Regions from separate parts of the Citrobacter sedlakii genome, predicted to be linked through region 4. Evidence: predicted binding sites of a transcription regulator. Region 4 holds the regulator's gene; each other region holds the start of a gene.
The links. Region 4 encodes LexA, which represses DNA repair genes until DNA is damaged. Its sites were predicted from a motif close to TNCTGTATGTACATACAGNA; they were not measured.
Positions count from the first base shown of each region.

Region 1: metR (HTH-type transcriptional regulator MetR) is a predicted target of LexA. The motif match lies at 5,532-5,551, and genes of this name have one in related genera.
Region 2: umuD (translesion error-prone DNA polymerase V autoproteolytic subunit) is a predicted target of LexA. The motif match lies at 2,198-2,217, and genes of this name have one in related genera.
Region 3: uvrB (excinuclease ABC subunit UvrB) is a predicted target of LexA. The motif match lies at 4,766-4,785, and genes of this name have one in related genera.

Region 1 is NZ_CP071070.1:4,641,769-4,649,313, reverse strand. Features, by position in the region: gene recQ (ATP-dependent DNA helicase RecQ) at 1-232, shown strand, start outside; gene rhtC (threonine export protein RhtC) at 299-919, shown strand; partial or broken gene JY391_RS23855 (hypothetical protein) at 934-1,008, opposite strand; gene rhtB (homoserine/homoserine lactone efflux protein) at 1,117-1,737, opposite strand; gene pldB (lysophospholipase L2) at 1,848-2,870, shown strand; gene yigL (sugar/pyridoxal phosphate phosphatase YigL) at 2,879-3,679, shown strand; gene JY391_RS21940 (carboxylate/amino acid/amine transporter) at 3,760-4,659, shown strand; gene metR (HTH-type transcriptional regulator MetR) at 4,547-5,500, opposite strand; gene metE (5-methyltetrahydropteroyltriglutamate--homocysteine S-methyltransferase) at 5,733-7,545, shown strand, end outside.
Region 2 is NZ_CP071072.1:15,566-23,110, forward strand. Features, by position in the region: gene JY391_RS23540 (ParB family protein) at 1-390, shown strand, start outside; gene JY391_RS23545 (Y-family DNA polymerase) at 472-1,743, opposite strand; gene umuD (translesion error-prone DNA polymerase V autoproteolytic subunit) at 1,743-2,174, opposite strand; partial or broken gene ltrA (group II intron reverse transcriptase/maturase) at 2,580-4,067, shown strand; one part of gene JY391_RS23560 (IS1-like element IS1X3 family transposase) at 4,219-4,468, shown strand; one part of gene JY391_RS23560 (IS1-like element IS1X3 family transposase) at 4,468-4,916, shown strand; partial or broken gene JY391_RS23565 (replication initiation protein) at 4,926-5,234, shown strand; gene JY391_RS23570 (IS6-like element IS26 family transposase) at 6,871-7,545, opposite strand, start outside.
Region 3 is NZ_CP071070.1:3,031,085-3,038,629, reverse strand. Features, by position in the region: gene bioA (adenosylmethionine--8-amino-7-oxononanoate transaminase) at 1-606, opposite strand, end outside; gene bioB (biotin synthase BioB) at 683-1,723, shown strand; gene bioF (8-amino-7-oxononanoate synthase) at 1,720-2,877, shown strand; gene bioC (malonyl-ACP O-methyltransferase BioC) at 2,861-3,616, shown strand; gene bioD (dethiobiotin synthase) at 3,609-4,295, shown strand; gene uvrB (excinuclease ABC subunit UvrB) at 4,859-6,880, shown strand; gene yvcK (uridine diphosphate-N-acetylglucosamine-binding protein YvcK) at 6,955-7,545, opposite strand, start outside.
Region 4 is NZ_CP071070.1:4,387,823-4,395,367, reverse strand. Features, by position in the region: gene plsB (glycerol-3-phosphate 1-O-acyltransferase PlsB) at 1-924, opposite strand, end outside; gene JY391_RS20825 (diacylglycerol kinase) at 1,095-1,463, shown strand; gene lexA (transcriptional repressor LexA) at 1,586-2,194, shown strand; gene dinF (MATE family efflux transporter DinF) at 2,315-3,640, shown strand; gene JY391_RS20810 (CsbD family protein) at 3,772-3,981, shown strand; gene zur (zinc uptake transcriptional repressor Zur) at 4,060-4,575, opposite strand; gene JY391_RS20800 (conjugal transfer protein TraF) at 4,858-6,168, shown strand; gene dusA (tRNA dihydrouridine(20/20a) synthase DusA) at 6,252-7,247, shown strand; gene pspG (envelope stress response protein PspG) at 7,381-7,545, shown strand, end outside.

The DNA.
Region 1 (7,545 bases), 250 kb from region 4:
CAAGTTGTTCGCAAAACTGCGCAAATTGCGTAAAGCGATCGCCGACGAAGAAAATATCCCGCCGTACGTGGTGTTTAACGATGCCACCCTGATTGAGATGGCCGAACAGATGCCGGTTTCCGCCAGCGAAATGCTCAGCGTCAACGGTGTCGGGATGCGTAAACTCGAACGCTTCGGTAAAGAATTTATGGCGCTGATTCGCGCTCACGTAGACGGTGACGACGAGGAGTAGTCAGCCAGGCAAAAAAGTGCCAGGATGGTGACTCACTGAACTGTTTCCCCCGCGAGTATTTCGATCATGCTAATGTTATTTCTCACCGTGGCGATGGTGCACATTGTAGCGCTCATGAGTCCGGGTCCGGATTTCTTTTTCGTCTCGCAGACTGCCGTCAGCCGCTCGCGTAAAGAAGCGATGATGGGCGTGCTGGGGATTACCTGTGGCGTTATGGTCTGGGCGGGTATCGCGCTGCTTGGCCTGCATCTGATTATTGAAAAAATGGCCTGGCTGCATACCATTATTATGGTCGGCGGCGGTCTGTATCTGTGCTGGATGGGCTACCAGATGCTACGCGGCGCGCTGAAAAAGCAGGATACTGCCGCGCCCGCGCCGCAGGTTGAACTGGCGCAGAGCGGACGCAGTTTTCTGAAGGGATTGCTGACCAATCTGGCGAACCCAAAAGCGATAATCTATTTCGGTTCGGTGTTTTCCCTGTTTGTTGGCGATAACGTGGGTACCGCCGCGCGCTGGGGTATCTTTGTGCTGATTATAGTGGAAACATTCGCGTGGTTTACGGTGGTGGCGAGCCTGTTTGCGCTGCCACAGATGCGTCGCGGCTATCAGCGGCTGGCGAAATGGATCGACGGCTTTGCCGGCGCGCTGTTTGCGGGCTTTGGCATCCATTTGATCATTTCGCGCTGATTTATTTCCCGCCTTACCAGCACGGTAATTTGTTGTCCGCTCATCTGCTCCAGCATAAACCGCTGAGTCAGTCTATCCAGCAACACTGCGTTCAACAGCAAAGAATGAACCCTGTTTCTTTCTTTGCTGTCTGGTTCGACGGTCTATATTCCACCGTTCTGATCGTCAACAAGGTATTGCGAGCGCGACTCCGTTTGTCACGCATGCCTTGCCGAAGCCAGTAGCGCGCCGACCAGCATAAACAGCGAACCGAACACTTTATTCAGCGCCTTCATCTGCTTCGGTCCTTTGATCCAGAGCGCAATTCGCTGCGCCAGCGTCGCGTAACCAATCATCACCACAATATCAACGACAATCGTCGTCACACCGAGAATGATGTACTGCATCAGTTGCGGCTCCTTCGGCATGACGAACTGCGGAAACAGCGCGGCGAGAAAAACGATGCTTTTCGGGTTGGTCAGGTTGACGAAGACGGCGCGCTGAAACAGACGTCCGCGGGATTGGGTATTCGCCATGGTGGTCAAATCAATGGCCCCCGCTGCACGCCACTGCTGGATGCCCAACCAGATCAGATAGGCCGCGCCCGCCCATTTCAGTATCTCAAATGCGAGTACCGACCGTGAGAACAGCGTTCCCAGTCCGACGCCGACCAGCACGATATGGATAGCCAGGCCCGCCTGTAACCCGGCGATAGAGGCCATTGCGCCACGATAGCCATGGTTAATGGAGGTGGTCATGGTATTGATGGCGCCGGAGCCCGGTGAAAGGCTCAAAATTATGGACGTCAAAAGGTAGGCGAACCACCATTCGAAAGTCATCGGAAACTCCCTGATTGTCTATTTTTATGCCACAATACGCTACTGTTGTGCGGTTGTGTCAGGCAACGACAAAAAAACGATTTTACCTGGTAAACGAGGCTGGATACCTGATGTTTCAGCAGCAAAAAGACTGGGAAACGAGAGAAAATGCGTTCGCGGCGTTCTCAATGGGACCGCTGACCGATTTCTGGCGCCAGCGGGAGGAAGCGGAATTTACGGGCGTAGACAGCGTGCCGGTACGTTTCGTCCGTTTTCGCGCAGAGCAAAACGATCGGGTGATCGTGGTTTGTCCGGGGCGTATTGAAAGCTACGTTAAATATGCCGAACTGGCCTATGACCTGTTTCATCTTGGCTTTGATGTCCTGATCATTGATCACCGGGGGCAGGGCCGTTCCGGGCGCATGTTATCGGATCCGCACCGTGGTCATGTCGATAACTTCAACGATTATGTTGATGATTTAACGGCGTTCTGGGAACAGGAAGTGCAGCCGGGACCGTGGCGGAAGCGCTACATTCTGGCGCACTCAATGGGCGGCGCGATTGCGACTTTGTTTCTGCAACGTCATCCAAACCAGTGCGACGCGATCGCGCTGTGCGCGCCGATGTTTGGTATTGTGATGCGCCTGCCCGACTGGATGGTTCGCCATATTCTCGACTGGGCCGAGGGGCATCCCCGCATCCGTGAAGGTTATGCGATTGGCACCGGGCGCTGGCGGGCGTTGCCGTTTGGCATGAATTTGTTAACGCACAGTCGGCAGCGTTATCGGCGTAACCTGCGGTTTTACGCTGATGAGCCACAGCTGCGCGTGGGCGGCCCGACCTACCATTGGGTACGTGAAGGCATCCTGGCGGCAGAGCACGTGCTGGCCGGGGCGGGCGACGACGCCACGCCAACGTTGCTGATCCAGGCCGAAGAAGAGCGTGTGGTGGATAACCGCATGCATTACCGTTTTTGTGAAATCCGCGCCGCGGCGGGACACCCGGTCGAAGGGGGTCAACCGCTTGTCATCAAAGGCGCGTACCATGAGATCCTTTTTGAAAAGGACGCCATGCGCTCAGTCGCGCTTCACGCTATTGTTGATTTTTTCAACAAGCATAACTCACCAGCGGAAACCGCTTTGCTTAGAGGTTGAATTTTTATATGTATCAGGTTGTTGCGTCTGATTTAGATGGCACGCTGCTCTCGCCCGACCATACCCTATCTCCTTACGCTAAAGAGACACTGAAACTGCTGACCGCGCGTGGCGTTAACTTTGTTTTTGCCACTGGTCGCCACCACGTCGACGTGGGACAAATCCGCGATAATCTGGAGATTAAGTCCTACATGATCACCTCTAACGGTGCGCGGGTGCATGATATGGACGGCAATCTGGTGTTTACCCATAATCTGGATCGCGATATCGCCAGCGATCTGTTTGGTGTGGTGAACGCAAGCCCGGATATCATCACGAATGTCTATCGTGACGATGAATGGTTTATGAACCGTCACCGCCCGGATGAAATGCGTTTTTTCAAAGAGGCAGTCTTTAACTACTCCCTGTTTGAGCCTGCGCTGCTGGAGCCGGAAGGCATCAGCAAGGTATTCTTCACCAGCGACAGCCATGAGGTGCTGCTGCCACTGGAACAGGCGATCAACGCGCGCTGGGGCGATCGCGTGAACGTCAGTTTTTCCACGCTCACCTGTCTGGAGGTGATGGCAGGCGGCGTATCGAAAGGCCACGCGCTGGAAGCCGTGGCGAAGGCGATGGGCTACAGCCTGAACGACTGCATCGCCTTTGGTGATGGCATGAACGACGCGGAAATGCTGTCGATGGCTGGCAAGGGCTGCATCATGGGCAACGCCCACCAGCGTCTGAAAGATTTACATGCTGAGCTGGAAGTGATTGGGATTAATGCCGATGATGCGGTGCCGCATTATCTGCGCAATCTGTTTTTGCGTTAAGGTGGTTGTTCGTTAGTTAGTCAGTTGTCAACCTAACTCTTCGCTACAATGGATACTCCTTGAACCCGGAGAGTTCCATTGTGGCGTTACTCATCATTACCACCATCCTGTGGGCGTTTTCTTTTAGCCTGTTCGGCGAATACCTTGCCGGACACGTCGACAGCTATTTCGCCGTGCTGGTGCGGGTTGGCCTGGCGGCGTTGGTCTTTTTACCGTTTCTGCGCACGCGCGGCCACAGCCTGAAAACTGTCGGGCTGTATATGCTGGTGGGCGCAATGCAGCTCGGCATAATGTATATGTTGAGTTTCCACGCCTATCTGTATTTGACCGTGTCGGAACTGTTGTTGTTTACCGTGCTGACGCCGCTTTATATCACGCTGATTTATGACGTGATGAGCAAACGCCGCCTGCGCTGGGGATATGCGTTTAGCGCCCTGCTGGCGGTGATCGGCGCGGGTATTATCCGTTATGATCAGGTCACCGATCACTTCTGGACCGGCCTTCTGCTGGTGCAGCTTTCCAATATCAGCTTTGCCATCGGCATGGTGGGCTACAAGCGTCTAATGGAAACCCGCCCTATGCCGCAGTACAACGCGTTCGCCTGGTTCTACGTCGGCGCGTTTCTGGTGGCGGTGGCGGCGTGGTCTTTGCTCGGCAATGCGCAGAAGATGCCAGAAACGACGCTGCAGTGGGGCATTCTGGTCTTCCTCGGCGTGGCGGCGTCAGGTATCGGCTATTTCATGTGGAACGTGGGGGCAACGCAGGTGGATGCCGGCACGTTAGGCATTATGAATAACATGCATGTGCCTGCCGGGCTGCTGGTTAATCTGGCGATCTGGCATCAACAGCCTCACTGGCCGAGCTTTATCACAGGCGCGGTTGTGATACTGGCTTCTCTGTGGGTGCATCGAAAGTGGGTCGCTCCGCGCTCCGCACAAACGGCAGGTGATCGCAGGCATGACTGCGCGCCGAGCGAATAAACGCATCGGTCACCGGCTGGCGCTGTTCGCCGTCGCGCACGGCGGCGTAAAGGCGGCTCCAGAGCCCATCGCCCAGAGTTTTGGTGACCACCAGACCCTGGCGCTCAAAACTCTCCACCACCCAGTGCGGCAGGGCGGCGATGCCCATTCTTGCCGCTACCATCTGAATCAACAATAGCGTGTTATCAACGCTTTTCAGCGCCGGGCTGATGCCTGCGGGCTGCAGAAAATGTCGCCAGACGTCCAGTCTGCTGCGCTGTACCGGATAGATCAGCAACGTTTCACTGGCTAAATCTTCCGGTGAGATCTGGATTTGACTGGCCAGCGGGTGATCGGGCGCCAGTACCAGCCGCACTTCGAAATCAAACATTGGGGAATAGTGCAGCCCGCTGCGCGGCAGAATGTCGGAGGTCAGTACCAGATCCAGTTCGTCCTGTTGCAACGCTGGCTGCGGATCAAACGTCACCCCGGATTTAAAATCCATCTCTACCTGCGGCCACTTCGCGCGGAACTGCTCCAGCGCCGGGGTCAGCCACTGAATACAGCTGTGGCACTCAATCGCGATGCGCAAGCGTGTTTGCTGCGGTTCATTACAGGCCTGCAGCGCGCGGCTAATCTGCGGCAATACCTGGTTGGCGAGCTGTAACAATATCTCACCCTGCGGCGTAAAGCGCAGCGGCTGGCTTTTACGGATAAACAGCCGAAAGCCAAGGCGCTGTTCCAGATCGCTGAACTGGTGAGACAAGGCGGATTGGGTCTGATGCAGCGTCGCGGCGGCGGCGGCGAGCGACCCGGTATTCCGCAGCGCCTGGAGCGTTTTCAGGTGTTTAATCTCGATCATGAAAGTCCTTCACTTCGGCATGAGCAAATTGCGCTTGAGGAATATACAGTAACCGCCAAATATAGATGTGTAAACATCTGGACGTCTAAATCCTGCGTCTTTCGAATTTATGGTGCGTTGGCTGCACTTCCTCACCCCAGTCACTTACTTCAGTAAGCTGCTGGGGATGAGCAAGTTTGCCGCCTTCCCTAAATCCGAAATCCTTCGGATTACACATTATGAGGTTATAAAAATGACAATTATTAATCACACCCTCGGTTTTCCTCGCGTCGGCCTGCGTCGCGAGCTGAAAAAAGCGCAAGAAAGCTACTGGGCGGGCAACGCGTCCCGTGAAGAGCTGCTGGCGGTAGGGCGTGAATTGCGCGCGCGCCACTGGGATCAACAAAAACAGGCCGGTATTGACCTGCTGCCGGTTGGCGATTTCGCCTGGTACGACCATGTGCTGACCACCAGCCTGCTGCTTGGCAACGTACCGGCACGTCATCAGAATAAAGACGGCTCTGTTGATATCGATACCCTGTTCCGCATTGGCCGCGGTCGCGCGCCGACCGGTGAACCGGCTGCGGCGGCAGAAATGACCAAATGGTTTAACACTAACTATCACTACATGGTGCCGGAATTCGTAAAAGGTCAGCAGTTCAAACTGACCTGGACCCAGCTTCTGGACGAAGTAGACGAAGCGCTGGCGCTGGGCCACCAGGTGAAACCGGTCCTGCTGGGGCCGATAACGTACCTGTGGCTGGGTAAAGTGAAAGGCGAGCAATTTGACCGTCTCAGCCTGCTGAACGATATTCTGCCGGTCTATAAACAGGTGCTGATTGAACTGGGCAAACGCGGCATTCAGTGGGTACAAATCGATGAGCCTGCGCTGGTGCTGGAGCTGCCCCAGGTTTGGCTCGATGCCTTTAAACCGGCGTATGACGCGCTCACCGGACAGGTGAAGCTGCTGCTCACTACCTATTTCGAGGGCGTGACGCCGAATCTCGACACTATTACTGCGCTGCCGGTACAGGGTCTGCACGTTGACCTGGTACACGGTAAAGACGATGTGGCGGAACTGCATACGCGTCTGCCCACTGACTGGCTACTGTCTGCAGGTCTGGTAAATGGTCGTAACGTCTGGCGCGCCGATCTAACGGAAAAATACGCACAAATTAAGGACATCGTGGACAAACGTGAGCTGTGGATCGCTTCTTCCTGCTCCCTGCTGCACAGCCCGATCGATCTGAGCGTAGAGACCCGTCTGGATGCGGAGGTGAAAAGCTGGTTTGCTTTTGCCCTGCAAAAATGTGAAGAGCTGGCCCTGCTGCGCGATGCGCTGAACAGCGGCGACACGACGGCAATTCGCGAGTGGAGCGTACCGATTCAGGCGCGTCGGCAGTCAACACGCGTACATAATGCGGCGGTAGAAAAACGTCTGGCGGCGATCTCCGCGCAGGACAGTCAACGTCAGAATCCGTATGAAGTGCGCGCCGAAGCCCAGCGTGCGCGTTTCAAATTACCCGCCTGGCCGACGACCACCATCGGTTCCTTCCCGCAAACCACGGAAATCCGCGGCCTGCGACTGGACTTCAAAAAAGGTAATCTGGATGCGAATCACTACCGCACCGGTATTGCCGAACACATTAAGCAGGCGATTGTTGAACAGGAGCGATTAGGGCTGGACGTGCTGGTCCATGGCGAAGCTGAGCGTAACGACATGGTGGAGTACTTTGGTGAGCATCTTGACGGCTTTGTTTTTACCCAGAACGGCTGGGTGCAGAGTTACGGCTCGCGCTGCGTGAAGCCGCCAGTGGTAATTGGTGATGTCAGCCGTCCTGCGCCGATTACCGTCGACTGGGCGAAGTACGCTCAGTCGCTGACCGACAAGCCGGTAAAAGGCATGTTAACCGGTCCGGTGACCATTCTCTGCTGGTCCTTCCCGCGCGAAGACGTGACCCGCGAAACCATCGCCAAACAGATCGCGCTGGCGCTGCGGGATGAAGTGGCGGATCTGGAAGCTGCGGGCATTGGTATTATCCAGATTGACGAACCGGCGCTACGTG
Region 2 (7,545 bases), on a different replicon from region 4:
GTTCAGTCGGAGCTATCGTTTAGTGACTATAAACTTCTTTTAGAAGTTAATGAAAAACTCAGTGAAAAGGGATTAACGCCTGAAGAACTCATTCAGTCTGTATCAGCTCAGCTCGATGCAATTTTGAGTGAAGGCGAGCGACCAGAAGACGAACAGAAAGCCAGTATACTGAAGCTGATTTCTCAGGCATCTCAGGCATTGATAGATCCATCTCCCAAGGAAAAGTCAGTGGTTTCCCCACTCTGGTCTTTTGAAGAAAAGGACAAGTTCGCGCGTAAGCGTGTGAAAGGGCGTACGCTGACTTATGAGTTTAGCCGTATGTCAAAAGTGATTCAGGATGAACTGGACAAGGCTATCAACGAGGTCCTTGACAGAAATTTGAGTCAATAATTTCGCCATGGCGATTTCACATCTAACTTATTGTAATTAGGCAGTTTAGGCTGAGAATTTCAAGGTGAAATCGCCAAAGTTTTACGCCAGTTTCGCTGAAGGAATATCTGACCATCGTGTCGTATAAGCAGGAGAAAGCATCTCCCGTTTCATCTGCCATTCCGGGGCAATACCCCGCCCCGCAAACCATACTTTACCCAGCCCTGAGTTGTTGATCCCGTCCAGAACCTTCATCAGCTCAGCACTGTAAGGGCGTGGCGGGCGTTCGTCGAACAGCTGCAGCTGCGAAACGCCGGAGCCGGTGAAGTCATTCAGCATAACTCCGGCTTTGGCATACCGGTGCCCATCCCTCCAGATACGCTCCAGAGCCGTTGTAGCGGCTGCAATGATGTCCCTGGTGTCCTGAGTGGGTGTAAGAAGTTTTTCCGTAGCCACGTTGCCGTAGTAAGGCTCTTTAATGGCGAACGGAGACGTTTTGATGAAAACGGAAATATGCCGGCAATACTGGTGCTCTTTACGCAGTTTTTCAGAGGCCCGCTCTGCGTGCTGACAGATAGCCTGACGGAGTGACTCGTACTCCGTGATCTTCACGCCAAAACTGCGGCTGCAGACAATTTGCTGTTTCGTCGGAGGGGCTTCCTCAAGCGAAAGGCAGCTTTCCCCGTTCAGTTCCCGTACCGTTCGCTCAAGGACCACAGAAAAATTTTTGCGGATGAAGGCCGGGTTCGTCAGGGCGAGATCGAGCGCGGTCTTAATGCCCAGTACATTCAGCTTGCGTGCAATACGGTTACCCACCCCCCAGATTTCTTCAACCGGCTGCAGTGAAAGCAGTTTCCGCGTTCTCTGCGGATTTCCCCTGGTCAGAGCAAGTACGCCACGAAACTGTTTCCACTCTTTTGAGGCCCACTGGGCTGATTTTGCGAGGGTCTTCGTTGGTCCGGCGCCCACGCCAATGGTCAGGTGGGTACAGTCATACACGTGCTGACGCAGCTGCCGGCCGAAGTCCTCAAGCTCCATACAGTGCTCCACGCCGGTCAAATCGAGGAACATCTCATCAATTGAATACTGTTCCACTCTGGGGGCCAGTTCCTCCAGGCTGTTCATCACGCGCGCCAACATCGAGGCATAAAGTTCATAGTTACTTGAAAACGCATATATTTTTTCCGGGTATCTTTCGTTTTTTATCTGAAACCACGGAGTTTCCATTTTGATCCAGGGCTTCGCCTCGGCACTGCGAGCGATTACATTCCCGTCGTTGTTGCTCAGGACGACTATCGGCTTTCCTTTCAAATCCGGGCGGAAAACACGTTCACAGCTGGCATAGAAGCTGTTCACATCGGCCAGGGCAAACATCAGTACATCTCCCTCGGGCGGTGGATGATATGCGTGACGACGCCAAAGATATCCAGCTCGTCGGGATCAGGATAAATCGGCGACCAGGAGGCATTCATGGGCTGCAGCGTCAGTCGCGGCGTCAGCAGAAGCCGTTTCACCGTAAACTCCCCCTGCATGCTGGCGACAACGATATCGCCGTGCCGCGGCTTTTCAGCACTGTCCACAACCAGCAGATCGCCATTGTACAGACTGCCGTCGGCCATGCTGTCTCCGCTGGCACGCAGGTAGTACGTCGCGCTCGGATGCCGTATGCAGTAATCATGGAGATCCAGATCGGACTCGACATAGTCAGCAGCAGGGCTGGGAAAACCGCAGCTGGCCAGATCGGCAAACAATGGATGGGCCTGTGGCGGGAGTTCTTTCCCGGTGCTGAAAAGTTGTAGTTTCATCTTTCCTCCTGACACTCTAATTTTACTGGTTATACATACAGTGTTCACCGGGAGACCGGTAGAGATCAAGGGGTGAAAGTCCCCGACCATTGAAGGACCAGCAATCCACAAGGTCCCCGAGTCATGCGTTGCATACCGCGAGGTATGGGGCGAAGCGTTGACAGGGGTGTTGACAGGCCAGCCATTGAGCCACGAAATGTATATTAAATTACCGGGTGCCGACGTTGTACTGTTAACGGAAGGCAACATCATAGGGTGCGATACTGCGAGTGCCACATGGACCCGGCGGGGTCTGAGACCCTGGCATGTCAATACGATCTCTACGCGGGAACCGGGAGATCTCCCCTCTGACCATCTGCCAGTGTCGGAGACGGCCCGCACCGGGAAGACGAGGAGTCATAGCCGGTGATGTACGGAGAGGAGAAGTCGGACTCGCTCATAGTAGCGGCGAAGCAGGCGAACAACCCGAAAGGAGCGGAGTCAGTGGAGCGAAGGAGCGGGGCCAAGGGGAACGCGGAACAGCCACACATGCGCCGGACACAGAGCCGGGAAAGCATGTCACAGAGGCTGTCACGCGTGCGGGAAGCTGCGAAGCAGCGGAAGAAAGAACGGTTTACAGCATTGTTCCACCTGCTGACAGTCGAAGCACTGGAAGCCGCATTCCTCTCCCTGAGCAGGAAAGCGGCCGCCGGAGTGGATGGCATCAGGTGGATGGACTACGCCGGAAACATGAAGAACAACATAACAGATCTGCACCGGAGGCTACATTAGGGCAGCTACAGGGCGCAGCCCGGCAGGCGTCACTACATCCCAAAAGCGGATGGAAAACAACGCCCGCTCGGCATCGCCTCGCTGGAGGACAAGATCGTCCAGTATGCGCTGGTGAAAATCCTGAACGCAGTCTATGAAAACGACTTTATGGGGTTCTCATACGGGTTCAGACCCGGGCGAAGCCAGCACGATGCACTGGACGCACTGGCCACAGGGCTGGTACGCACTAACGTAAACTGGGTACTGGATGCCGACATCAGTCAGTTCTTCGACAGGGTGAGCCACGAATGGCTGATCAGGTTCACAGAGCATCGGATCGGCGACCGGAGCGTAATCAGGCTCATACGTAAGTGGCTCACAGCCGGGACGTTGGAGGAGGGTCAATGGCGAGCAACGGAGGAAGGCACCCCACAGGGTGCGGTCATCTCACCGCTGCTGGCAAACATATACCTCCACTACGTCTTCGATCTGTGGGCGCATCAGTGGCGACGTCGCTATGCCACAGGCAATGTGGTAATGGTCAGATACGCCGATGACATCGTCATCGGGTTCGACAAACGATACGATGCCCGGCGCTTCCGTATAGCCATGCAGCGCAGACTGAGGGAGTTCGGACTCACGGTTCACCCGGAGAAAACCCGTCTGATGGAGTTCGGCCGCTTCGCTGCCGAAAACCGTGCCATCAGGGGAAAAGGCAAACCAGAAACGTTCAACTTCCTCGGGTTCACGCACATCAGCGGGAAAGATCGCAACGGCAGGTTCATGCTGATACGAAAGACCCGCCGGGATCGGATGACGGCAACTCTGAAAGCCATCAAAGACGGTCTGCGAAGGCGCTGGCATTACTCAATCCCCGAACAGGGAAAATGGCTCAGGAGAGTGGTTCAGGGATACCTGAACTATCACTCGGTACCGGGCAACTTCCCCACCATGCAGAAGTTCAGGACACACGTAACAAACCTCTGGCGCCGGGCGCTCAGGCGCAGGAGCCAGAAGGATGATACGACCTGGACGAAAGCAAACAAACTGGCAGCCGCATGGCTACCAAGGGTTCGGGTTCTTCATCCATGGCCTGTGGAGCGGTTCACCGCCAGACACCCGAGGCAGGAGCCCGGTGCGTAAATCGCGCACGCCGGGATCTGTGCGGGGGGTATCCGGTAACGGGTATCCCTACCGCGACATATTTAACAGCGTGACGATAATCCAGATCGCCTGCCGGATAATGGTGCCAACTTACTGATTTAGTGTACGATGGTGTCTTTGAGGTGCTCCAGTGGCTTCCATCTCCATCAGTTGTCCCTCCTGCTCAGCTACTGAAGGCGTGGTGCGTAACGGTAAAAGTACTGCCGGACATCAGCGCTATCTCTGCTCTCACTGCCGTAAAACATGGCAGCTACAGTTCACTTACACCGCCTCTCAGCCCGGTACGCACCAGAAAATCATTGATATGGCCATGAATGGCGTTGGATGCCGGGCAACCGCCCGCATTATGGGCGTTGGCCTCAACACGATTTTACGTCACTTAAAAAACTCAGACCGCAGTCGGTAACCTCACGCATACAACCGGGCAGTGACGTCATTGTCTGCGCGGAAATGGACGAACAGTGGGGCTACGTCGGGGCTAAATCACGTCAGCGCTGGTTATTTTACGCCTATGGCAGGATGTGCAGGACGGTGGTGGCACGCGTCTTTGGTGAGCGTACTCTGGCCACGCTGGAGCGTCTTCCGGGCCTGCTGTCGGCCTTTGAGGTCGTGGTATGGATGACGGATGGCTGGCCGCTTTATGAATCCCGCCTGAAGGGAGAACTGCACGTTATCAGCAAGCGATATACGCAGCGAATTGAGCGGCATAACCAGAATCTGAGGCAGCATCTGGCAAGGCTGGGCAGGAAGTCACTGTCGTTCTCAAAATCGGTGGCGCTGCATGACAAAGTCATCGGGCATTATCTGAACATAAAACACTATCAGTAAGTTGGAGTCATTACCAACCAGTTCACCACCTACTCGCTCCGCGATTGTGGCAGTCTTCGAAATCCCCGGACGATCCGCCTTTATGAAAGTCTTGCTCAATTCAAATCTTCAGGCTTATGGGTTACTACTCATGCTTGGTTAAATGACCGTTTCGTCTTACCGGAATCCCAGCAGAAGAACTTGGCAGAGTTGAAACGATCTTTCCTTGATCCTGCACTCAAGCAGATAAATGAGAAAACACCTTTACTTGCTAAGTATAGTATTGATGATTCAGGAAAATTTCTGTTCTCAATAATTGATAAGCAAAATCCCGTCTGACATAAATCAGCACACATGAGCCTGTCATTTGACAAATTTTTGTCATGAAGATGGGCGGATTTCCACACAGCACCGGCGCCCGGTAAGGTGGGCGGATTCCCACACGGCACCGGCGCCCGGCAAGATGGGCGGATTTCCACACAGCACCGGCGCCCGGTAAGGTGGGCGGATTTCCACACAGCACCGGCGCCCGGCAAGGTGGGCGGATTCCCACACGGCACCGGCGCCCGGCAAGATGGGCGGATTTCCACACAGCACCGGCGCCCGGTAAGGTGGGCGGATTTCCACACAGCACCGGCGCCCGGCAAGGTGGGCGGATTCCCACACGGCACCGGCGCGCGGCAAGGTGGGCGGATTCCCACACGGCACCGGCGCGCGGCAAGGTGGGCGGATTTCCACACAGCACCGGCGCCCGGCAAGGTGGGCGGATTCCCACACGGCACCGGCGCGCGGCAAGGTGGGCGGATTCCCACACGGCACCGGCGCGCGGCAAGGTGGGCGGATTTCCACACAGCACCGGCGCCCGGTAAGGTGGGCGGATTCCCACACGGCACCGGCGCCCGGTAAGGTGGGCGGATTCCCACACGGCACCGGCGCCCGGTAAGGTGGGCGGATTCCCACACGGCACCGGCGCCCGGCAAGATGGGCGGATTTCCACACAGCACCGGCGCCCGGTAAGGTGGGCGGATTTCCACACAGCACCGGCGCCCGGCAAGGTGGGCGGATTCCCACACGGCACCGGCGCCCGGCAAGATGGGCGGATTTCCACACAGCACCGGCGCCCGGTAAGGTGGGCGGATTTCCACACAGCACCGGCGCCCGGCAAGGTGGGCGGATTCCCACACGGCACCGGCGCGCGGCAAGGTGGGCGGATTCCCACACGGCACCGGCGCGCGGCAAGGTGGGCGGATTTCCACACAGCACCGGCGCCCGGCAAGGTGGGCGGATTCCCACACGGCACCGGCGCGCGGCAAGGTGGGCGGATTCCCACACGGCACCGGCGCGCGGCAAGGTGGGCGGATTTCCACACGGCACCGGCGCCCGGCAAGGTGGGCCGATTCCCATATCGACATGTATGTAGCTTGTGTTATCTGTGGATTGTGCAGCTCAGCGGGTCGCTGGTCGTATGGCGGAGTGTCCCCCGTAACCGGCCGCGTGCGGCCGCTAACGCGCAGTACGGCGCCGCGTCCCGCAGACGGGCCGCCGTTCCCGCGCGCAGCACTGCGCACCCCCGTGGGGGACGTACGGCAGCTGCGTGGCGGTGAGCGGGATTAGGGCTTTGCAGCTACCGTGTTAAGTTCCCTGGTGTCGCTGAAATAGTTGATGAACATCCCCCTAAGCGTCAGCAGCAAGCTGCCGCCGCTTAGGCCCCGGAAATCACGCCCTTTACGTCGTAAACGCCGTAAAGCCCGCTCACCGGGGTTAAAAGGGATTACTTTGACTTCTTCATTGCTGTTCGCGAGTTAAGGCTAATCAGGGCAGGGGGTAGGGTGGCAGAATTTATAGCCCGGCAACCGGCTACGCCGGGCTTTCGGCGCCATTTTACAACACAGACGGCTTTGTTGAATAAATCGAACTTTTGCTGGCACTGTTGCAAAGTTAGCGATGAGGCAGCCTTTTGTCTTATTCAAAGGCCTTACATTTCAAAAACTCTGCTTACCAGGCGCATTTCGCCCAGGGGATCACCATAATAAAATGCTGAGGCCTGGCCTTTGCGTAGTGCACGCATCACCTCAATACCTTTGATGGTGGCGTAAGCCGTCTTCATGGATTTAAATCCCAGCGTGGCGCCGATTATCCGTTTCAGTTTGCCATGATCGCATTCAATCACGTTGTTCCGGTACTTAATCTGTCGGTGTTCAACGTCAGACGGGCACCGGCCTTCGCGTTTGAGCAGAGCAAGCGCGCGACCATAGGCGGGCGCTTTATCCGTGTTGATGAATCGCGGGATCTGCCACTTCTTCACGTTGTTGAGGATTTTACCCAGAAACCGGTATGCAGCTTTGCTGTTACGACGGGAGGAGAGATAAAAATCGACAGTGCGGCCCCGGCTGTCGACGGCCCGGTACAGATACGCCCAGCGGCCATTGACCTTCACGTAGGTTTCATCCATGTGCCACGGGCAAAGATCGGAAGGGTTACGCCAGTACCAGCGCAGCCGTTTTTCCATTTCAGGCGCATAACGCTGAACCCAGCGGTAAATCGTGGAGTGATCGACATTCACTCCGCGTTCAGCCAGCATCTCCTGCAGCTCACGGTAACTGATGCCGTATTTGCAGTACCAGCGTACGGCCCACAGAATGATGTCACG
Region 3 (7,545 bases), 1.4 Mb from region 4:
CCGGTGTGCGGCCATCAGGCGGGCGAACGCCACCATATCGCGCTCATCCCATTCGCCGCCCATCCGGCTTTGCGGCGCCGGGGCAAACAGGTTTTCCGGCAGATAGCCCTTCCACAGGCTGTGCATGGAGTTGTCCGGATCGCAGACTGACATGGCGCCGAACGTGTCGCCGTGATAGCCGTTGCGAAACGTCAGGAAACGCTGTCGCGATTCGCCTTTTGCCTGCCAGTATTGCAGCGCCATTTTCATCGCCACTTCAACGGCCACGGAACCGGAATCCGCAAGGAAAACGCACGCCAGGGGCTCGGGCGTCATCGCCACCAGTTTACGGCACAGGTCGATGGCCGGTGCATGGGTAATGCCGCCAAACATCACGTGCGACATGGCGTCAATTTGCGTTTTCATCGCCGCGTTGAGTACGGGATGGTTGTAGCCGTGGATCGCCGCCCACCACGACGACATGCCGTCAATGAGGTGTTCGCCGCTGGTGAGGATCAGTTCGCAACCTTCCGCGCGCGCGACCGGATACACCGGTAGCGGAGAGGTCATGGAGGTATAAGGGTGCCAGATATGGCGCCGATCGAAAGCGAGATCGTCCGTTGTCATAATCGACTTGTAAACCAAATTAAAAACATTTAGGTTTACGAGTCTACACGGTTCTCACAACAAAACGTAGAAAATTATGACCAAACATTCTCGCTGGACGCTGTCGCAAGTCACCGAATTATTTGAAAAACCGCTGCTGGATCTGCTCTTTGAAGCCCAGCAAATCCACCGTCAGCATTTTGATCCTCGCCAGGTGCAGGTCAGTACATTGCTGTCGATTAAAACCGGCGCCTGCCCGGAGGATTGCAAATATTGCCCACAAAGCTCGCGCTATAAAACCGGGCTGGAAGCAGAGCGCCTGATGGAGGTCGAACAGGTACTGGATTCGGCGCGTAAGGCGAAAAACGCCGGGTCCACCCGTTTCTGTATGGGGGCGGCGTGGAAGAACCCTCACGAGCGCGACATGCCGTATCTTGAGCAAATGGTGCAGGGGGTGAAGGCGATGGGGCTGGAAGCCTGTATGACCCTCGGCACCCTGAGCGAAGCGCAGGCGCAGCGGCTGGCGGCGGCGGGGCTGGATTACTACAACCACAACCTCGACACTTCGCCGGAGTTCTACGGCAATATCATCACCACCCGTTCTTATCAGGAGCGTCTGGATACGCTGGATAAAGTGCGCAATGCCGGGATCAAGGTCTGCTCCGGCGGGATTGTCGGGCTGGGCGAAACAGTGAACGATCGCGCCGGTCTGCTGCTGCAACTGGCGAATCTGCCCACTCCGCCGGAAAGCGTGCCGATCAACATGCTGGTGAAGGTCAAGGGGACGCCGCTGGCCGATAACGACGATGTGGACGCATTTGACTTCATCCGCACGATCGCGGTGGCGCGCATTATGATGCCCACCTCGTACGTGCGTCTCTCTGCCGGTCGCGAGCAGATGAACGAACAAACCCAGGCAATGTGCTTCATGGCGGGCGCGAACTCTATCTTTTACGGCTGCAAGCTGTTGACCACGCCGAACCCGGAAGAAGATAAAGACTTACAGCTGTTCCGTAAGCTCGGACTGAACCCGCAGCAAACCGCCGTGCTGGCAGGGGATAACGAGCAGCAGCAGCGGCTGGAGCAGGCGCTGATGACCCCGGATACCGACGCCTGGTACAACGCGGCAGCGGTATGAGCTGGCAGCAAAAAATCGACGATGCGCTAAACGCGCGTCGTTCAGCGGATGCCCTGCGTCGTCGTTACGCGGTTGAGCAGGGCGCGGGCCGCTGGCTGATGACCGGCGATCGCCGCTTTCTCAACTTTTCCAGCAACGACTATCTGGGCTTAAGCCACCATCCGCAGATTATTCATGCCTGGCAACAGGGGGCGGAACGCTTCGGCGTAGGCAGCGGCGGCTCCGGCCACGTCAGCGGTTATACCGTTGCGCATCAACACGTTGAAGAAGAGCTGGCGGACTGGTTGGGTTACCCGCGCGCGCTGCTGTTTATCTCAGGTTTTGCCGCTAATCAGGCGGTCATTGCCGCGTTGATGGCAAAGGACGATCGGATTGTCGCCGATCGCCTCAGCCATGCCTCGTTGCTGGAGGCGGCAAGCCTTAGTCCGGCGCCGCTTCGCCGTTTTACCCATAACGATACCCGGCATCTGACGCGACTGCTCGATGCCCCCTGTCCGGGGCAACAACTGGTGGTCACTGAAGGCGTATTCAGTATGGATGGCGACAGCGCGCCGCTGGCGGAGATCCAGCGTGCGGCAGCGCGGCGCAACGCCTGGCTGCTGGTGGACGATGCCCACGGCATTGGCGTCTGCGGCGAAGAAGGGCGCGGCAGCTGCTGGCGGCAGCAGGTGCGACCAGAACTGCTGGTCGTGACCTTTGGTAAAGGCTTTGGCGTCAGCGGCGCGGCGATATTGTGTTCAGCCCCCGTGGCGGATTATCTGCTGCAATTTGCCCGACACCTGATCTACAGCACCAGCATGCCGCCTGCTCAGGCGCAGGCGATCCGGGCCTCCCTTGCGGTGATCCGCAGCGAAGAAGGCGACGCGCGCCGGGCGAAACTGGCGGCGCTCATCGCACGCTTTCGTCGCGGCGTAGACCGCAGCCGTTACCGACTGGGGGAATCGCACAGCGCGATCCAGCCGCTGATCGTTGGCGATAACGCGCGGGCGCTGCATCTGGCGGAAACCCTGCGCAGCCGTGGCTGCTGGGCGACGGCAATTCGTCCGCCAACGGTGCCTGCGGGGACGGCGCGTTTGCGCCTGACCCTCACCCAGGCGCACGAGCGTGAAGACATTGACCGTCTGCTGGAGGTGCTAAATGACGCAGGTGAATAAACAGGCCATCGCGGCGGCGTTTGGCCGTGCGGCGACGTGTTATGAACAACACGCCACGCTGCAACGGTTGAGCGCGGACGCGCTGCTGGCGCAGTTACCGCAGCAAAGCTATGGGCAGGTGCTGGACGCCGGCTGTGGTCCTGGCCGGTTGAGCCGTTACTGGCGTGAGCAGGGCAGCCAGGTCACCGCGCTGGATTTGTCCTCACCCATGCTTGACGAGGCGCGGCGGCGTAATACGGCGCACCACTATCTTGCCGGAGATATCGAATCGCTGCCGTTGGCGAGTGCGACGTTCGATCTCGCCTGGAGTAATCTCGCCGTTCAGTGGTGCAACGATTTACACGGCGCGCTGAGCGAACTTTATCGGGTGGTGCGTCCCGGCGGCAGAGTGGCGTTCACAACGCTGGCGAAAGGGTCGCTGCCGGAGCTGCATCAGGCATGGCGGGCAGTTGATAACCAAACCCATGCTAATCGGTTCTTACCGCAGGCGGCGCTGCGCGATGCCCTGCGCGGCTGGCGTAGCGAAAGCCATCTGCACACGTTGACCCTGTGGTTTGACGATGCGCTGAGCGCGATGCGTTCGCTGAAGGGGATTGGGGCCACGCATCTGCACGAAGGACGTGTACCGCGCGTGCTCACCCGTGCGCAACTGCAAAAAGTGCAGTTGGCCTGGCCTCAACAACAGGGAAAGTATCCGCTCACCTACCATCTTTTTGCAGGAGTTATTGAACGTGATTAAACGCTATTTTGTTACCGGTACTGATACCGAGGTCGGGAAAACCGTCGCCAGTAGCGCTTTGCTCCAGGCGGCAGGCAAAATGGGGCTGCGCACGGCCGGGTATAAGCCGGTTGCCTCCGGCAGCGAAATGACGCCGGAAGGGTTGCGCAACAGCGATGCGCTGGCGCTCCAGCGTAGCAGCAGCCTGCCGCTGGACTACGCGGCAGTGAATCCTTATACCTTCGCCGAGCCGACCTCGCCGCACATCATCAGCGCCGGAGAGGGCAGACCGATTCAAACCGATGTGATGTCAGCCGGGCTACGGGCGCTGGAAACCTGCGCGGAGTGGGTGCTGGTGGAAGGCGCGGGCGGCTGGTTCACGCCGCTGACAGAGGACGTTACGTTTGCCGACTGGGTGCAGGCGGAACAACTGCCGGTGATTTTAGTGGTCGGCGTGAAGCTGGGGTGTATTAACCATGCGATGCTCACCGCGCAGGCCATTCAGCAGGCCGGGCTGACGTTAGCCGGCTGGGTGGCGAATGACGTCCAGCCGCCGGGTAAACGCCACCGCGAGTATATGGCGACGCTGGCGCGGGTTATTCCCGCGCCTTTAATCGGGGAAATCCCCTGGCTTGGCGCTGAAGCGCAAACCGTCGCAACAGGACAATATCTGGATCTCACGCTTTTGACAGGAGAGTAAATGGCGATTTTGCGAGCAATGTCGCCTGCGACAGGCCGTTTCGTTAGCTGATAAAAATCAAAATTTAGCGATAATTTTTTTTTATTGTCCTGAAATCCGTCAACGAGGGGAAATTGCCAGGCGGCAGACCGTGTGGGCTGGAAGCAGTTATCCACTATTCCTGTGGATAACCTTGTGTATTAGAGTTAGAAAACGCAGGGTAAGCGAGAGAATACGCGGCTTCCAGCCAAATTGATGCGAAAGACGGCTTTGTGAAATATTACTTATTTTTCAATTTGTTATATAAAGGCAATAGCTGTCGCAGAACTGTCATTGAATGCAATAAAACTTTCATGACACGACTTGACAATGTTAACGAAGTGATTGGTTTGGGGATAACCCCGCCGGTCAGAAGATTATCTTGTCAGCGGTGAAATTCTCGCCGCTGACGCTGTGTCTTTTCGGCGCGTAACACAAATTTTCTCCGTCGTTACTGTTTTTTCATCCAGTATATTTTACTGGCAAAATTATGCGCTGCGAGTAAAATTACAAGCCTGCCCGCCCATTGCTTCAGGTAGCTGCCCATGAGTAAACCGTTCAAACTGAATTCCGCATTTAAACCGTCAGGCGACCAGCCAGAGGCGATACGACGCCTCGAAGAAGGGCTGGAGGATGGCCTGGCGCATCAGACGCTGCTTGGCGTAACGGGGTCAGGGAAAACGTTCACCATCGCCAATGTCATTGCCGATCTCCAGCGTCCGACCATGGTGCTCGCGCCGAACAAAACGCTGGCGGCGCAGCTGTACGGCGAAATGAAAGAATTCTTTCCGGAAAACGCGGTGGAATATTTCGTCTCTTACTATGACTACTATCAGCCTGAAGCCTATGTGCCCAGTTCCGACACCTTCATTGAGAAAGACGCGTCGGTAAACGAACACATTGAGCAGATGCGTTTGTCGGCAACCAAAGCCTTGCTCGAGCGTCGCGACGTGGTGGTGGTGGCCTCGGTGTCGGCGATCTACGGTCTGGGCGACCCGGATCTGTACCTGAAAATGATGCTGCACCTGACGGTGGGGATGCTGATCGACCAGCGCGCGATCCTGCGTCGTCTGGCCGAGCTACAGTACACCCGTAACGATCAGGCGTTCCAGCGCGGCACCTTCCGCGTACGCGGCGAGGTGATCGACATCTTCCCGGCGGAATCCGACGACATCGCGCTACGTGTGGAGCTGTTTGACGAAGAGGTGGAGCGGCTGTCGTTGTTTGATCCGCTCACCGGACAGGTGGAATCGACCATTCCCCGCTACACCATCTACCCGAAAACCCACTATGTCACGCCGCGCGAGCGTATTTTGCAGGCGATGGAAGAGATCAAAGACGAACTGGTCGATCGCCGCAAGATCCTGCTGGCGAACAACAAGCTGCTGGAAGAGCAGCGTCTCAGCCAGCGCACCCAGTTCGATCTTGAGATGATGAACGAGCTTGGCTACTGTTCGGGGATCGAAAACTATTCACGCTATCTTTCTGGACGCGGACCGGGCGAGCCGCCGCCGACGCTGTTCGATTATCTACCCGCAGACGGCCTGCTGGTGGTGGATGAATCGCACGTCACCATTCCGCAGATTGGCGGCATGTACCGTGGCGACAGAGCGCGTAAAGAGACGCTGGTGGAGTATGGGTTCCGCTTGCCTTCCGCGCTGGATAACCGTCCGCTGAAGTTCGAAGAGTTTGAAGCGCTGGCCCCGCAGACCATCTATGTTTCCGCGACGCCGGGCAACTATGAGCTGGAGAAATCGGGCGGCGACGTGGTGGATCAGGTGGTTCGTCCGACCGGCCTGCTGGATCCGGTCATTGAGGTGCGTCCGGTGGCGACGCAGGTGGACGACCTGCTTTCAGAGATCCGCGCGCGGGCGTCTATCAATGAGCGCGTGCTGGTGACAACCTTAACCAAGCGGATGGCGGAAGATCTCACCGAATACCTGGAGGAACACGGTGAACGGGTGCGCTATCTGCACTCGGACATCGATACCGTCGAGCGTATGGAGATCATTCGCGACCTGCGCCTCGGCGAGTTTGACGTGCTGGTAGGGATCAACCTGTTGCGAGAGGGGCTCGACATGCCGGAAGTGTCGCTGGTGGCGATCCTTGACGCGGACAAAGAAGGGTTCCTGCGCTCTGAACGTTCGCTGATTCAGACCATTGGCCGCGCGGCGCGTAACGTTAACGGCAAAGCGATCCTGTACGGCGATAAGATCACCCCGTCGATGGCGAAGGCCATTAGCGAAACCGAGCGCCGCCGTGAGAAACAGCAGCAGTACAACGAGCAGCACGGCATTACCCCGCAGGGGCTGAACAAAAAAGTGGTCGATATTCTGGCGCTGGGTCAGAACATCGCGAAGACCAAAGCGAAGGGCAGGGGCAAGTCACGCTCCACGGCGAAGGCGGATATCGTCGGGATGGATATGTCGCCGAAGGCGCTGCAGCAGAAGATCCACGAGCTGGAGGGGCAGATGATGCAGCACGCGCAGAATCTGGAGTTCGAGGAAGCCGCGCAGATCCGCGACCAGCTCCATCAACTGCGTGAGCTGTTTATCGCCGCGTCATAATCCGGTATTCAGGCAAAGCGTCGCAGACCGGAAAAGCGAAGCGCTACGCCGGTCGCGATCGAGACATGCCAGATTTAACCCAGCGCCTGCACCGCTTTTTCCAGCGCGCAGTGCAATAGCTGGCGGTCATGGCGATAGGGGATATCGCTGGCTTCCAGCTCCTCCTGAATCACTACTCTGTCATTGATGGCGCTGACGTCAACGTTAGGACCGACGACCACGGCGTCAATCACTCGTTTACCGACATACTGCTCCATAATCGCCAGTTTATCGACCAGAGTCAGGCTGGCTGCCGGCAGACTCAGTTCACGCCCCAGATTGCCGATATAGACCATCGGCGCCTGGGTGCGGCGCAGCGCCTGCGCCAGGTCATCCAGCAGCAGGATCGGCATCAGGCTGGTGTAAAAACTGCCAGGGCCAATCAGGATCAAATCCGCTTCGTTAATTGCCTGCACCGCTTCACGCGTGGTGGGCACGTTGGGTGACAGCATCAGGTCCTGCGGCGGGGTGAGCAACTGGTCAATATTCACTTCGCCATACACCTCATGCCCCTGATCGTCGATCGCCATCAGATCGACCGGCAGTTCCGACATCGGGATTAAATGCGCGTCGACTTTAAGCAGGTTACGAATTAAATTGATCGCCTCCAGAGGCCGCACGCTCAG
Region 4 (7,545 bases):
GCTGCGGTGGCACGGCACATAGACGATTTCGTGCCCGTCGTGGGCCAACTGGCGCACGCGCTCGGCGTTATGGACGTTGATCCCCTGATACAGACGGTTCCAGGTAAAGCCCAGAATGCGGTCGGTCAGGCGAATCATCTCGTAAGAAAAGTTCGCAGCGATCTCTTCCATCAGCGCAATGGCGTTTTGCTGCGCTTTTTCGTGGGAGATCTTCTTGCTACGCGCCTCGTCTTCTACCGCGCGGGCAATGGCTTTCGAGGCCAACAGTTTGTTAAACAGATCCTGTCGCGCCGGCAGACGCGGACCGACCGCCGCCAGACGCTGACGGGCGAAGTGCATACGCGCCACGCGCGCCAGTTTCTGCGCGATGGTTTTGTCGGTGCCGTGTTCGTCGGCCATGCGGCGCAGCGACACGGACGGCGAGAAACGCACAAAGCTGTCGCGCCCCAGCCAGGAGACGGCAAAGAATTTCTGAATGCCGTTAAGCATACGTAGCGGCGGATTCACTTCGCCTTTTTCACGTCCAGGCGAGCGGCCAAACATCACCGAGACCGGCACCATTTGCACATCCAGGTCTGGATTACTGCGATGCAGATCGAGATAGTTATGGAACAGCTTGATAGATTCTTCTTTCGGCGTGTAATACGTAAAGACACGCGGTCCGCCATGAATAAAGACATAGCGCGGCAGCAGCGTGCCGTCGATCTCCAGCGGCTCTAACGGGTCGGGAAGATCGTGCGCCAGACACTGCGCGCGCAGTGTGAGTAAGTCCGCTTTGGAGTTATACGGCAAAACGTACATAATTGGGCGAGAGGTATCGAGTCCCAGTTCCGGGGCAGGATCCGCCGGAATAGACTTGCTTTTTACCAGTACGCTTAATGGTAAATTCAGTAATTTATAGTAAATTCGTGGCCAGCCGGACATAAACGATGTAAAGCCTCTGGTTAATAATGCAAATGCGCTGCAAGGATATCAGAAAGTCATGTGAATTTCTGTTGTATACGGTCATACTTCGCGCCGCGTTGCCCGCACTCAGATTATACGCGCTAACAAAGCATTGTCATTGACGCCAATAATGCAAAAAGGTTCTTTTAATGGCTAACAATACCACTGGATTCACCCGAATTATTAAAGCAGCCGGTTACTCCTGGAAGGGGTTTCGCGCAGCATGGGTCAACGAGGCGGCGTTCCGTCAGGAAAGCATTGCGGTGCTGGCAGGCGTGGCCATCGCCTGTTGGCTGGATGTCGATGCTATTACCCGCGTTCTGCTGATTGGCTCGGTGCTGCTGGTCATGGTTGTTGAAATTTTAAACAGTGCAATTGAAGCCGTCGTCGACCGTATTGGATCCGAATATCACGAGCTGTCAGGACGGGCGAAGGACATGGGATCGGCGGCAGTGCTGCTTTCCATTATTGTCGCGCTGATCACCTGGGGCATTCTGCTGTGGGCCCATTTTCACTAACAACATACGCGCTCCGTTCCATAACCGCATAAAACTGCGGATCATTGTGCAGTTTGTGGTTCCAAAATCACCTTTAGCTGTATATACTCACAGCATAACTGTATATACACCCAGGGGGCGGAATGAAAGCGTTAACGGCCAGGCAGCAAGAGGTGTTTGATCTTATTCGGGATCACATCAGCCAGACAGGTATGCCGCCGACGCGTGCGGAAATCGCGCAGCGTTTGGGGTTCCGTTCCCCAAACGCCGCTGAAGAACACCTGAAAGCGCTGGCGCGCAAAGGGGTGATTGAAATCGTTTCCGGCGCGTCCCGCGGCATTCGACTGCTGCAGGAAGAAGAAGATGGCTTACCGCTGGTCGGTCGCGTTGCGGCAGGCGAGCCGCTGCTGGCGCAGCAGCACATTGAAGGCCATTACCAGGTCGATCCGTCACTGTTTAAACCGAATGCCGACTTCCTGCTGCGCGTCAGCGGTATGTCGATGAAAGACATCGGCATTATGGACGGCGATCTGCTGGCGGTACACAAAACGCAGGATGTACGTAACGGTCAGGTGGTCGTGGCGCGCATTGATGACGAAGTAACGGTAAAACGCCTGAAAAAACAGGGCAACAAAGTCGAGCTTCTGCCAGAAAACAGCGAATTTACACCGATCGTCGTGGATCTGCGTGAACAAAGCTTCACGATTGAAGGGCTGGCCGTCGGCGTCATCCGCAACGGTGAATGGCTGTAATTTCATTTAGCCGGATATAAGAGCGTACGCGCCGTTATCCGGCGCCAGGCCTGGCAGCGCTGTGCTTATCAGGCCTGTATAATTTTAAATCTACGATAACTGCTCCTCAGGCTTCTTCTCATGCCGTTCTTTGCATCTGCTGATAAAGCGCTCTGGCGTCTTGCCTTACCCATGATTTTCTCCAACATCACTGTGCCGCTGCTTGGGCTGGTAGATACCGCGGTGATAGGCCACCTTGATAGTCCTGTTTACCTCGGCGGGGTGGCGGTTGGGGCGACGGCTACCAGTTTTCTGTTCATGCTGCTGCTCTTTTTACGAATGAGCACTACCGGGCTTACGGCGCAGGCGTTTGGAGCGAAGAACCCACAGGCGCTGGCGCGCGCGTTAGTACAGCCATTGCTGCTGGCGCTGGGCGCTGGCCTGCTCATTGCGCTCTGCCGAACGCCGCTGATCGATCTGGCGCTGCATATCGTCGGCGGTAGCGAAGCGGTGCTGGCGCAGGCAAGACGCTTCCTGGAAATCCGCTGGCTTAGCGCGCCCGCCTCGCTGGCCAATCTGGTCCTGCTGGGCTGGCTGCTCGGTGTGCAGTATGCGCGGGCGCCGGTGATTCTGCTGATTGTCGGTAACATCCTCAACATTATCCTCGACCTGTGGCTGGTGATGGGCCTGCATATGAACGTGCAGGGCGCTGCGCTGGCTACGGTGATAGCTGAATACGCCACGCTATTGCTGGGAATGCTGATGGTGCGCAAGGTGCTGCATCTGCGCGGCGTCTCGATGGAGATGTTAAAGCAGGCCTGGCGCGGGAATATTCGTCGCCTGCTGGCGCTTAATCGCGACATTATGCTGCGTTCGCTGCTGCTCCAGCTCTGCTTTGGCGCCATTACTGTTCTTGGCGCAAGGCTTGGCGGCGACATCATTGCCGTGAACGCAGTGCTCATGACGCTGCTTACCTTTACCGCCTATGCGTTGGACGGCTTTGCCTACGCTGTTGAGGCGCATTCCGGCCAGGCGTATGGCGCGCGGGACGGTAGTCAATTGCTGGAGGTCTGGCGGGCGGCGTGTCGTCAGTCAGGCATCGTAGCACTGCTGTTTTCTTTGACCTACCTGTTGGTGGGGGAGCAGATAATCGCGCTGCTGACCTCACTGCCGCAGTTGCAACAGTTAGCCGATCGTTATCTGTTCTGGCAGGTGATCCTGCCGTTGGTCGGCGTCTGGTGCTACTTGCTGGATGGCATGTTTATTGGCGCGACCCGCGCTGCGGAAATGCGTAACAGTATGGCGGTGGCGGCGACGGGTTTTGCGTTAACGCTGCTGGCGCTACCGGCATTGGGGAATCACGGTTTGTGGCTGGCGCTGGCGGTTTTCCTGGCGCTGCGCGGACTTTCGTTAGCATGGATTTGGCGGCGGCACTGGCGTAACGGTACCTGGTTTTCGGCAACGTGACGGTTAAATATTCTGAATACTCAACCGAACCCAGAATCCCTGACTACACTAAATATCACGTCCAGCAAGAAACGTAGCAACGTTGGATGACGTAGACTCGCTATTCACAGCCTAACGAAGAGGACTTTATGATGAATAAAGACGAAGCCGGTGGTAACTGGAAACAATTCAAAGGTAAGGTGAAAGAGCAATGGGGCAAATTAACCGACGATGACATGACGGTTATCGAAGGTAAGCGCGATCAGCTGGTAGGTAAAATCCAGGAACGTTATGGCTACCAGAAAGATCAGGCGGAAAAAGAGGTGGGTGACTGGGAAACCCGCAACGACTACCGCTGGTAAACCCTCCTGCCCAAAAGTACAAGGACGTACTGCCCTTTATTTGCTTACAGTGAGCGGCGCGCCTTGCCGCTCGCGCCATTAACGGGGTTTTTTCTTGACCTGAATAGAATGGTCATGTTGGCAATCGCCAGGATGACGACAGGCTTCAACCTCCACGCACGCTGAACATAACCCATGCGCTTCAATCACGTTATGACGCAGGGCAAAACCCATTTTTGCCGCCAGCGTATGCATAATATCTTCCACCCCTTCCGCGCATTCTTCCTTCACCGCGCCGCAGCGATCGCAGATAAACATGGCTGAGGTATGCGTCGGCTGATCGAAAAGATAACAAAGTACGTAGCTGTTTGTGGATTCCACCTTATGCACGAACCCTTGCTCTAGCAGAAAATCCAGCGCCCGGTAAACCGTCGGCGGTTTGGCCTGTGGCTCTGACTCCCGCAGCAGATCGAGCAGATCGTAAGCGCTAATCGCCCCGTCCTGCAGGCTCATCAGGCGTAACACTTCGAGGCGCTGCGGGGTCAGTCGCACATTGCGTTGCGCGCACAATTTTTCAGCTTGCGCCAGCAGCTCTTGCGTTGTGGTCTTTTCCATTGGGCACCTCGGTTAGCGTGGGGTGATAAACCCTCACTTTATCATGTTCTGCAGGAAACGCCGAGATCCTGCCAGTGACGATATATCGTCTGCGAATCTTTCCGCGCTTAATAAAGTCTTCTATACATATTGAGGCATATCACAAAAAGAGAACGCTTCAGCCCCATTCTGCATGAAGCGAATAGCACCATTTTTATTCATTTTTTCACAGCAATAGTTCTCCTCTGCTGCGTTGATACTGGCAGAGGCGTTATTTCACCTGCTAATAAAAATGGGTTTACTGTGAATAAAAATTTTAATTTTTCGGTGGTGGCGATCGCGGTTTCGTTTTGGGTATCACATCAGGCGAACGCGGCAAATACCTGGGCGGAAGCGCGTAACGATGCAATGGGCGGGACGGGCGTGGCTTCGGCACATTATGGCAGTGGGGTTCTCATCAACCCGGCTTTGCTGGCGAAGGCTAAACCTGAGGACAGCATTACCGTCATCCTTCCTGCGGTTGGGGCGCAAATTACCGACGAGGATAACTTGCAGGATGAGATTGATGAAATCAGCGACAAAATCGACTACTACGATGACGTCGTCGATAACCTGACGCCAGCCGAGGTTCTGCTGAACCCTCGCGGCGTGTTAAACCAGTTTCAGGGGGCGGCGCGCGATCTTGCCGATGAGCTGGAGTACCTGAAAGGGAAGACGGCGCATGCTAACGCCGGGGCCGGACTGGCGGTCAGTATTCCCAACGAGGTGTTATCCGTTGCGTTTGTGGCGAAAGGCTATGCGCATGGCCGTGTAAGCGCGTCAATCGATCAAGGCGATATTGATTATCTGCGCAGAATCGAGGGTAGCGATGCCTATGCGTTAGTTGAAGCGGGCAGGGCGGCGCTGCAGGGCTCTGATGAAATCACCAAACACCTTAACTCCACGGCATCCGGCCGGGCGGCGATCGTCTCCGATTACGGTATCGCGGTGGCGCGTCAGTTTGCCTTAGGCGACGTGCCGCTTTCTATTGGCGTCACGCCGAAATTGCAAAAAACCTGGCTCTATAATTACACGACCTCGATCTATAACTACGACAGCAGCGACTGGAACAGCAGCCGATACCGCAACGATGACACCGGCTTTAACGTCGATGCCGGGATTGCGGCGGACTTTGGCGAAAACTGGACGCTGGGCGTCAGCGGGCAAAACCTTATCTCGCGCGATATCGACACCAAATCAATTTACATCACCAACGGCCTGACCGGTGAAACGCGTAATTATCAGGATACCTATCAGATTCGCCCGTTGGTCACCGCGGGTGTCGCCTGGCATAACGACGTAGTGACGCTGACAGCGGATGGCGATCTAACCGAAACGAAAGGTTTTAAGAGCGAAGATGATTCCCAGTATGTAGGCGTCGGCGCAGAGGTTCGTCCGCTGAACTGGCTGGCCGTTCGGGCAGGCTACCGTGCTGATGTGAAGGCGAACGACAGCAATGTCTTTACCGGCGGCGTTGGGTTTTCTCCGTTCAACCGCGTTCATGTGGATCTGATGGGTCTGTATGGTGAAGACGAAACCTGGGGGGCAGGCGCGCAGCTCAGCATGACGTTCTGAGGCAGCACCGGAGACGTTACGTCTCCGGTTTACCTTTGTGCTATAGTAGCGCCCCTTGTTCACCAGACGCTCAAAAAATCGCCATGTCACCAGAATTACACGCTGCCTTTCCCGCTCACCGTTTCTCCATCGCACCGATGCTCGACTGGACGGACAGACATTGCCGCTATTTCTTGCGCCTGCTGTCTCGCCAGACGCTGCTCTATACCGAGATGGTCACAACAGGCGCCATTATTCATGGCAAAGGCGATTACCTGGCGTACAGCGATGAGGAGCATCCGGTGGCACTGCAACTGGGGGGAAGCGATCCGGCTCAGCTTGCGCAGTGTGCAAAACTTGCGGAGGCTCGCGGCTATGACGAGATCAACCTTAACGTCGGCTGTCCATCGGATCGCGTGCAGAACGGTATGTTTGGCGCATGCCTGATGGGGAACGCGCAGCTGGTAGCCGATTGCGTGAAGGCGATGCGTGATGCGGTGTCGATTCCGGTGACGGTAAAAACCCGCATCGGTATCGACGACCAGGACAGCTATGAATTTCTCTGTGACTTCATGAATACCGTTTCAGGCAACGGTGAATGCGACATGTTCATCATTCATGCCCGAAAAGCCTGGCTTTCCGGATTAAGCCCGAAAGAGAACCGCGAAATTCCGCCGCTGGATTACCCACGGGTTTATCAGCTCAAACGGGATTTTCCGCATCTCACCCTGTCGATTAACGGCGGTATTACGTCACTGGAACAGGCGAAAGCGCACCTTGCCCATATGGATGGCGTTATGGTCGGGCGCGAAGCGTACCAGAATCCGGGAATTCTGGCCTCGGTTGACCGGGAGATTTTCGGCGTTGACACGGCGGATGCCGATCCGGTGGCCGTGGTACGGGCGATGTATCCGTATATTGAGCGGGAACTGCGCCAGGGGACCTATTTAGGCCATATCACCCGCCATATGCTTGGCCTGTTCCAGGGCATTCCGGGCGCGCGTCAATGGCGTCGTTACCTGAGCGAAAATGCCCATAAAGCCGGTGCGGATATCAACGTGCTTGAGCATGCGTTAAAACTGGTCGCTGATAAGCGTTAAAATTTCACCATTAGTTAGTCAATTTCACCACGCCCTGCGCACTGCCGCGGGGCGTTTTGTTTATATATCAACGGATTAATGTTGGCACGCATTTTGTAAAGCATTGAGCAGAATTTCATTATGGGAGAGCGTCATGCTGGAACTACTTTTTGTGCTTGGCTTTTTTATCATGCTGATGGTCACTGGCGTTTCGCTGTTGGGCATCCTGGCTGCGCTGGTGGTGGCAACCGCGGTGATGTTCCTGGGCGGAATGTTTGCTTTGATGATCAAACTGTTGCCATGGCTGCTGTTGGCGGTT